DNA from 3 places in the Thermoanaerobacterium sp. PSU-2 genome. Region 2 is predicted to be linked to each of the others. Evidence: riboswitches for the same ligand, from Rfam matches in the RefSeq annotation. Region 2 holds a riboswitch; each other region holds the start of a gene.
The links. A riboswitch is a leader RNA that binds a small molecule or an ion and turns the genes downstream of it on or off. The one in region 2 is predicted to bind cyclic di-AMP.
Positions count from the first base shown of each region.

Region 1: linked by a shared signal. The riboswitch ahead of BVF91_RS04250 (C40 family peptidase) and the one ahead of BVF91_RS03515 (cell wall hydrolase) in region 2 are both predicted to bind cyclic di-AMP.
Region 3: linked by a shared signal. The riboswitch ahead of BVF91_RS06675 (C40 family peptidase) and the one ahead of BVF91_RS03515 (cell wall hydrolase) in region 2 are both predicted to bind cyclic di-AMP.

Region 1 covers NZ_MSQD01000004.1:20,376-23,657, forward strand. The annotation lists gene BVF91_RS04245 (sigma-70 family RNA polymerase sigma factor) at 1-498, opposite strand, end outside; gene BVF91_RS04250 (C40 family peptidase) at 765-1,445, opposite strand; cyclic di-AMP (ydaO/yuaA leader) riboswitch at 1,451-1,568, opposite strand; gene ku (non-homologous end joining protein Ku) at 1,721-2,530, shown strand; gene BVF91_RS04260 (ATP-dependent DNA ligase) at 2,533-3,282, shown strand, end outside.
Region 2 covers NZ_MSQD01000003.1:78,628-81,909, reverse strand. The annotation lists gene BVF91_RS03520 (sensor histidine kinase) at 1-983, shown strand, start outside; gene BVF91_RS13260 (hypothetical protein) at 1,074-1,217, shown strand; cyclic di-AMP (ydaO/yuaA leader) riboswitch at 1,275-1,403, shown strand; gene BVF91_RS03515 (cell wall hydrolase) at 1,403-2,227, shown strand; gene BVF91_RS03510 (TMEM165/GDT1 family protein) at 2,292-2,855, opposite strand; gene BVF91_RS03505 (hypothetical protein) at 3,093-3,282, opposite strand, start outside.
Region 3 covers NZ_MSQD01000006.1:128,307-131,588, reverse strand. The annotation lists gene BVF91_RS06690 (nicotinate phosphoribosyltransferase) at 1-489, shown strand, start outside; tRNA gene BVF91_RS06685 (tRNA-Leu) at 608-692, shown strand; gene BVF91_RS06680 (AEC family transporter) at 741-1,661, opposite strand; cyclic di-AMP (ydaO/yuaA leader) riboswitch at 1,850-1,980, shown strand; gene BVF91_RS06675 (C40 family peptidase) at 1,984-2,679, shown strand; gene typA (translational GTPase TypA) at 2,827-3,282, shown strand, end outside.

The sequences.
Region 1 (3,282 bases), on a different contig from region 2:
ACTCTGGTAACCTACTCCCAATTCTTTTGATATTTCAACAAGTGTCTTCCTTTCGAAAAAGTAAAGCATTATTATGTTTTTCTGCTTTGCAGTAAGTCTATTCAAAGCTTCCTTTAAATCATTTCTCATGATATCATTAAAAAATTTTTCTTCCGGAGTAAGTTCATCGGCTACCATCAAATCGATGATTTCATCTTCATCATCATCTGCCTTTGCATTCAAAGAAAGAAAAGATTTTTTCTTCCTGTAGGCATTTAAAAAGTAAAATTTAAGCTGCATACTTCCATATGCTATGAATTCTTTGCCTTTTTTCTCATCAAACTGATAGATAGCAGCAATAAGCACTTCTCTTCCGTCCTGAAGCATATCATCAAAACTGTCGTATGGAAACTTTTTTGCTAATTTTATCAAAAGAGGATGAAACTTTTTTAAAATCTCATAAACAGAATCTTTATCACCACTTTTAGCCTTAAAGCACAGTTCATTATAACTTATCATCTACTACACACCTCACATAAAGTGAGGACCGGTCCCTTTCAGTGCAGCACTGTGCCTTAATTATATTAAACGAACAAACGTTTTGGTAATTGCGAGTTATAAAAAGTCATCGCAGAAAATTTATAATAATCAGTTATTTATAACATTACTTGCTGATAAATCAAAGATTTCCCTTTAAGACTTTATGGCATTTCCAAAAATAAAAGAGGCGTATATGTTTTTTTGATTTAACATATACGCCTCTATATAGATGCTCTCTTTTAACCTTAATAATACCTTCTTGCACCAATATAGTACGTCCTAAACCAACCGCTAAAATCCGCAATAGCAGCCTTACCAAGTGAATCGCTCATGTGTATTAAGCGGTTATCACCTATGTATATACCTTCGTGCGTAGGACCACCGCCTGATGTAGAGAAAAACAATATATCGCCTGGCTGAAGTTCAGATAAGCTTACAGCTCTACCACCTGCATACTGGTCATACGTAGTTCTACCAATGCTTTTTCCAGCCTGCCTAAACACGTATTGAACAAATCCAGAACAATCAAAACCTGCAGGTGTAGTACCACCAAAAACATAGGGCACTCCAAGATATCTTTCTGCAATGCTTACTACGTCAAAATTTGATGGGCGCTCATAGCCACCCCTTGATGAAACGCCAGTTACAGTCGTCCTATTTAATACAGCCTCTGTAGCTGGTCCTACAATTCCATCCGGAGATAATCCATATCTTTTTTGCAATGCGATCACTGCGTTCTTTGTCATACTACCAAATATTCCGTCAATACCACCTGTGCTATAGCCAAGCCTGTTTAACGTTTGCTGCAAGCTAACCACCGCTTGTCCTCTTGAACCATATTTCAAAAGCTCCATTGCAAATGCACTTGGCGCTTGCATAAGTGTTATTGACACTACTGCTGTTGCAACTATTTTTTTGTAATTCAACTCATTCATCCTCTCTTTATGCCTACGAGGTTAGTTGACGGGTTCGGTAAAGAGCAACCCTACCGCATACGCGGATTCACCCCAAAGATATCCCCCGCTCTTTCGATTAGGCATATTTTATTTTAATAAATTTAATAAAAAATTTATATTTTTAATAATTAATTAATATTATATAGGCAAATTGTATCAAAGTCAATCACATTCCATAAATTACCTGAAGATTGTAAGTTTCTCATGGTTATACTAATTAATGAATATCGAAAGAAGGTGAAAAAATGCGTTCAATGTGGAAAGGTGCCATTAGTTTCGGCCTTGTCAGCATCCCCATAAAACTGTATGCAGCCACAGAAGACAACTCTATACATTTTAGACAGCTTCACAAAGACTGCAAATCACCCATAAAATACGAGAAGATCTGCCCTGTTTGCAATAAAGAAGTTTCTGATGAAGAAATCGTAAAAGGTTACGAATATGAACCAGGAAAATTTGTCATCATAGATGAAGAAGACTTAGAGAGAATTCCAAAGTCAACAGTTAAAACGATAGATATTATCGATTTTACAGATTTAAGTCAAATAGATCCCATATATTTCGATAAGACATACTACATCGCACCAGATGAAATAGGTGCAAAACCATACGTACTTTTAAGAGATTCTATGAAGAAATTAAACCGTGTAGCAGTTGCAAGAGTCGTCATACGATCAAGACAAGATTTAGCCTGCATAAGAGTTTTCAATGACAACTATATGGTAATGGAAACAATGCACTTCCCTGATGAAATAAGAAGCACAAACGAACTTCCACCTATCCGCAATGTAGATCTTCACGAAAATGAGGTGAAAATGGCTATAAAGCTTGTAGATACTCTGACATCTGATTTTTCTCCCGAAAAGTACGATGACAACTACAGAAAAGCTCTGATCGAAATAATCGAGTCGAAAATTCAAGATAGAAAAATTGAAATACCTGAATCGCCAAAGGAAGAAAATGTCCTGGACCTTGTAAGCGCATTAAAAGCCAGCATCGAATCAGTAAAAGAAGAAAACACGGCAAAAAAATCAAAAAAGAAAAAAGGTGCATAAAGATGTCCCTGATGGATGAAAAAATCCCTCCTATGCTGGCTGTATCAGGAAATGTATTTGACGATCCAAATTGGGTATATGAAATCAAATGGGATGGTTCAAGGACAATAGCATTTCTTTCATCTTATACAAAACTTCAAGACCGAAGGCTTGTAGATATAAGCCACCTATTCCCAGAACTTATAGATGTAAATAAATGTCTAAAATCAAATGAAGCCATACTTGACGGCGAACTAATCGTTATAAAAGACAATAAACCAAGCTACAGAAACATAATGATGCGAAAACACCAGCAAAACAAACTAAAAATCGAACTTTTAAGTAAATCCAATCCCGCAATATTTATAACATGGGATGTAATATATGTTGATGGAAAAGAACTATTAAACTACCCACTTATTAAGCGCAAAGAAATCTTAAGTAAAATCGTCAGTGAAAGCAATCTAATAAGGATATCTGATTATATTTTTGAACACGGCAAAACTTTATTTGCGGAAACTGGTAAAAAACAACTGGAAGGAGTAATGGCTAAAAAGGCAGACTCAAAATATTACTTAGGAAAAAGAAGTAATCTATGGCAAAAATTCAAACATCACATAGTACTAAACGCTGTAATATTGGGTTATAAGGTAGATAAAACGGCGTTAGTCTTGGGCCTTTACAACGATGATGACAAACTTGTGCACATTGGAAATGTAGAATCTGGAATATCGCAAAAAGAATTATCATCGTTCTTAGAGGTTGCCAATGAT
Region 2 (3,282 bases):
GAGAGTATACTTACGGGAATAAGTTTTTTTACATTCAGGTTTATGAAGATTTAAAAAATCAGTATTTTTTCTTAAAGCTTTTGTTTGTGATGATGGCTGTTTCCGATGTCATTGGAGTTTTGGTGTCTTTTTTTGCAGGATATTTTATAACAGGTAGAGCATTAAGGCCTGTTGATTATATGGTGAGAGAAGTTCATGCAATCGACGAGAAAAAATTAAATAAAAGATTGAGCATTAGCGGAAATAATGATGAACTGTCTAAGCTCGCTGCTACGTTTAATGACATGCTGGACAGGCTGGAAGACTATTTTAAAAGGCAGAATGCATTTATATCAAATGTTTCCCATGAGCTTAGGACACCTTTGTCTATCTTGAAAGGATATATAGAACTTATAGACAGGTGGGGGAAAGACAACAAAGATGTACTGGAAGAGTCTATAGGCGCTTTAAAAAAAGAAGAGCAAGAAATGGAGATATTGATTGAAAGGCTTTTGATGCTGGCAAGAGGAGATAACAAGACGCTTAATATAAATAAGAAATTATTTAATGTTTATGAATTGATTGCAGAAATAGTCAGGGATGCTAAAGTGATTTTCAATGAAAAAAGCATTGAAATTTTTTGCCATAAAAATTTGGAAGTGAATGCAGATAGGAACCTTATAAAGGAACTATTAAGAATAATTCTTGATAATGCATTAAAATATACAGACATTGATGGCAATATAAAAATTTATGCAGAAGAAGTAGATAAAAATGTAGCCGTAATAATTAAAGACGACGGCATTGGAATACCTGAAGAAGAGATTCCTTATGTATTTGACAGATTTTATAGGGTTGACAAGGCAAGAAGTAAAGAAACTGGTGGAATGGGCTTAGGACTATCTATTGCAAAGCTTATTGTTGAGCTGCACGGTGGGAGTATTGAAGTAAAAAGCAAATTAAATGAAGGATCTGAATTTAAAATAACAATCCCGAAAATTTGATATATGGGATTGTTATTTATTTTTAGTGACATACTACACAATATATGGTATAATATATTTATAAATTCACTATATATTGGAGGGTATAAAATGCAAAAAGAAGCGACGAAAAATCAGCAGATGGAAGTAAAAAATTCTTCTAAAGAATATACATGCCCTGACTGTGGTGCACAGTTAGTTCCTGAAAGCGGATGTATTTACTGTCCATTTTGCGGTTACAGTGAATGCCACTAATTGCCTATATTCCCATCAGTTTAATATGGACATATACAATCATTCCCCTTATAATTAAAGTAAAATATGCCGAATCCCCGAAAAGGGGTACGGGGGATCTTTTTTTGGGGTGAATCCACTTAGGTGGTAGGGCGTCCCTTTGCCCGAACCCGTCAACTAACCTCGGAGGCAAAAGGGGGATTTTTATGTTAAAAAAATGTATTAAGGTAAAGCCTCTCATTGCATCATTAGCAGCGGCTCTTTTATTTTCTCAGACGGCATTTGCGGCAACGTATACTGTAAAACCTGGTGATAGCCTATACAAGATAGGCTTAAATTATGGCACAACATACAATCAAATAATGAAGCTTAACAATCTCAGTGATACAGTAATATATCCGGGGCAAGTATTAGTTGTACCTGGCAGTGACAACACATATACAGTCCAGAAAGGCGATAGTTTATACTTAATTGCCATGAAGTATGGTACTACTGTAGATGCTTTAAAAAATGTAAATGGTTTAACAGGCGATATGATTTATCCAGGGCAAGTTTTTGTCATACCAACATCGACGTCTGGTACACCATCAACTTCTTCAAGTATAAGAAGCGATGTAACTGCAAACAGAGGTTCTATCCAAAGAGGTGTTATTTCATACACAAATGCTGATTTGGATCTTCTATCAAGGCTTATAAATGCGGAAGCTGGTGGTGAACCATATCAAGCTAAAGTTGCTGTCGGTGCCGTGATAGTGAATAGGGTAAAAAGTGGTATATTTCCTAACACAATACAAGGCGTAATATACCAAGTCGATAGCAACGGTTACTATCAATTTACGCCTGTTGAAAATGGATGGATAAATCTACCTGCTACACCAGACTCAATAAGTGCTGCAAGGGATGCCTTAAACGGTGTAGATCCTACAAACGGTGCACTTTATTACTTTGACAACAGCAATACCAATCAGTGGCTTTGGTCGTTGCCAGTTGCACTAAAAGTAGGCAATATGGTATTTTCTTATGCGAGATAAAAATGATTGTTAATGAGAGGCTAAGAGGAGCAAAATGGATACCGAAAGGTATCCATTTTGCTTTCTATAGAGTTTTTGCTTCGTACAAAGTGATAAAGCCAAATATTATAAAAATGATGGCTGATATGTAATGCAAAAGTTTTGTTGGCAATTTCTTACCTAAATAAACTCCCAATACGATTCCAATGACATCAGCTATGAAAATTCCTGCAGTAGCACCTAATAAAACAAATACAGGATTTTTGTATGTGGCAGTAAGCGCTAGTGTCGAAAGCTGTGTCTTATCTCCAAATTCCGAAATAAAATATGTACTTATTATGGTGAAAACTGGACCGTATTTGGATTTTCTGATTTTTTCATGTCCTTCATGGCCATTTTTTAATGTGATCAATCCAAAAATTAAAAAAGATATGGCAGCCAATAGCTTCACGTATTTTATCGGTATGTACTCTGTAATAAATGAGCCAAACAAAACTGCAATACCCATATTTAAAAGGGCAGCGATTAATATGCTAATTAAGACAGTTCTGGCTTTTATAAATGTGGCAAATGCCATAGCCATAAACTGTGACTTGTCGCCCATTTCAGATGCAAAGACGAGAATAAAAGACGATATTAAAGCATTCATCAAATCTGCCTCCTTGTAATTAGTATGCCAAAAAAATAAAACCTATTACATAATATGTGCAACATATTACGTAAAGGTCTCATTCTTTAAGGCAAAGCCAGGTTAAAACCAGCATGTTGACTTTGCCACATATTTATATATGTGAACTACTCCCCTTTACATAGACTATATAATATTTTTAAAAGACATCTACTTCATTATATAATAAGTCAAAAAATTATGTCAATGCAATTTGTTTCATTTTCTAATTTTTTTCATGTTTATTAATTTTATTATGCCTCCATAAATGAGGGAAAGACCAATTATGGCCGGTATTATAAATGATATTATATTTAACACATCTGTCTCATCGATTACGGCAATTATCATGGGTAATAATATTATCAAGCCAATAATTATTTGTATAAAAGGATATTTGCCAACCCCT
Region 3 (3,282 bases), on a different contig from region 2:
GAGCCAAAGGGGACAGTACCACATGCGGCTTTTCTGATAGCTGGCGACACTCTTACTATAGCTAAAGCTTACAGTGAGATAACGCCTAAAGATGAGAAAATAACTATTTTAGTAGATACATTTAAAGATGAAATTGAAGAATCATTGAGGGTGGCTGAATTTTTAGGAGATAGGTTGTATGGCATAAGATTGGATACGCCGTCTGAGAGAGGAGGCGTAACGGCAAGCCTTGTGTATGAGCTTAGGCAGAGGCTTAATCAAAAAGGATTTGACAATGTCAAGATCATTGTGTCTGGTGGGCTTACACCAGAAAGGATAAAAGAGCTTGCATTAAGCGGTGCAGATGCATTTGGCGTTGGCAGCTATATATCAGATGCATCTCCTATAGACATGACGATGGATATTAAAGAAGTAGAAGGAGAACCTATTGCAAAAAGAGGCCGAATTCCTGGAAGGATAGAGAATGCAAAATTAAAAAGGATAATATAGACAGGCATGAATTCATACTTGTCTATATAATATTTACTGAATCGCAATTTATGCAAAAAGGTATTGACACAAACAAAAAAACATTATATAATGACTAATGTGCTGACGATATTGTGACGCGGGGGTGGCGGAATAGGCAGACGCGTACGTTTGAGGGGCGTATGGAGTTTTCCGTGCGGGTTCAAGTCCCGCCCTCCGCACCAAAATGAAAATAAATATTTTACATAAAAAAGCCTTTCAAAAGGCTTTTTTTAATGCCATTTTACCATTATAATTGACATGAATACAATCGCAACAATCGTCGTTGTCGTTATAAAGATCGATGCCAGTTTGGTGTTTAGATTTCTCTCATCAGAATATATGACTGCTACAAGCGCTGTCGGCATGATGGTCCCTAACATTATAGCTTTAATTGTCATCGATGCAGTATTGAAAAACATAGGCAAGACAAAAAACAGTGCTATGCCTGGCGCATATTTTATGGCAAGTCCTTTAACTAGTGATAAAATTTCATCCTTTTCTAAATTAAAATCAAGAAAATACCCTATTACAAACAAAGCTAATGTTGTATTCGGCATCGAAATTTGCTCTGCCAGGTTGACGATTAAACTTGGGAATTTAACACCCATGATATTCAAAAGGAAGGCTATTATATAAGTGTCAAAAGGTACAAAGTACAAGATCTTTTTAAATACTTTTTTCAGATCTAATTTATCACTCTGAGAAAATGCGTATGCAGCGATATATGCGATTCCAAAGACATTAAATGAATTTCCCATGTCAAACATTGCGATGTGCAAAAGACCATTGTTGCCATAGATTTGTTGGACAAACGGGAAAGCAAAAAGACCTATGTTGTATCCGCAGAGAGATATGATCAAAGTACCTTTTGTTTCTCTTTTTAAATTTGCGTTTCTAAAGGCTAAAAAGCCTATAATAAAAGTGATGAAACCAAAAGCAAAGCCTGATAATGTCAAAACGAATAAGTTTGTATTTACTTTTGTAGTCAAGAAAACTTTTGCGATGCTGGCAGGCAATGTTATGTAGATTATAAAACTATTCAGGACTTTTCCTGTTTCCGCAGGTAAAAATTTCATTTTCTTTACTGCGTAACCAAAAAATATTATGATGATGCTTATTGCGATTTTTTGAAGTATGACTATTTGGCTCATTTATATCCTCCTTTTCGTACATCAAGTAAAATTATACTACAATAAGCCGCTTGTTTATAGAGATTGTAACAAATTTATAAATTTTTTATAAAATATATTAAGAGTTTATTAAAAAAATCTTAAAAAATTATTATGAAAACATTGACTTTATTAGTCGTTTTTGATAAAATAAAAGAAACTTGTACATATTAGCAATCTTGCCGAATCCTATTTAGGTACGGAGGATTTTTCATGTTTGGGGTTAATCTGCCATATGCAGTAGGGGTACCTTCTATCCCGCACCCGTCAACTAACTCCGGAGGCAAAAGGAAGGAGATTAGCTATGAATAGCAAATTAGGTAAATTTATTTTTGGTGTATCCGTTTTCGGTATGACGATGGTGGGTTCTTCGATGCTTACACATATTTATGCAGCAGATCTGGGAAGTGGCGTTGTCATTGGAAACGGTGTAAATGTCAGAAATGGCGGAAGCTTGTCGTCAAAGGTTATTACACAGTTAAACTATAGCGATGTGGTTACAGTGATTGGACAGGATAATGGCTGGTACAACATAAAACTTTCAGATGGAACTGTGGGCTGGATATACGGCAAGTACCTTTCATTAAGGTCTTCAAGTACGGTGTCAAGGGGTGATGTTGATAGAAGCATTGCCTCGAGGCTTATTGACTTTGGAAAAGAGTTTTTAGGAACGAGGTATGTTTACGGTGGTGAATCTCCATCGGGTTTTGATTGTTCCGGTTTTACTCAATACGTCTTTAAAAGCGTCGGAATTACTTTGCCGAGGGTAGCTGATGATCAAGCTACAGTAGGTACGTACGTTGACAGAGCTAATTTGCAGCCTGGAGATTTGGTGTTTTTTAAGACATTAGGGAGCAGCATAATAAACCATGCTGGGATATACATAGGAAATGGACAGTTTATGCACGCTTCATCTGGTGCTGGAAAAGTCATGATAAGCTCTTTGTATGAAGACTACTACAGCGCTCATTATGCTACAGCCAGAAGAGTTATACAGTAAATATGCATAAAGACAAAAAGGCACTTTCATGTGTCTTTTTTTGATGCATTTTTAGGTGATATTTATAGTTTGTTGACTATTTAAGCATATTAATATATCATTATATATTGTATAAAATTTGCATTTGTATGGAAGGAGTTAACCTAAATGGGGTTTGTAAGGGACGATATAAGGAATGTAGCTATAATAGCGCATGTTGATCATGGGAAAACAACTTTAGTAGATGGAATGCTTAAGCAAAGTGGCATTTTTAGACAGAATGAGAAAGTCGAAGAAAGAGTAATGGATTCAAATGAATTGGAAAGAGAAAGAGGAATAACTATTCTTTCGAAGAATACTGCCATAAGGTACAATGGTGTAAAGATAAACATAGTCGATACGCCTGGACATGCTGATTTTGGCGGCGAGGTAGAACGGGTACTAAAAATGGTTGATGGTGTATTATTGCTTGTAGATGCTTTCGAAGGACCAATGCCTCAGACCAGATTTGTATTAAGCAAGGCTTTAGAGCTTAATTTAAAACCTATAGTAGTTGTGAACAAAATCGATAGACCTGATGCAAGGCCAGAGGAAGTCATCGATGAAGTCCTTGATCTTTTTATT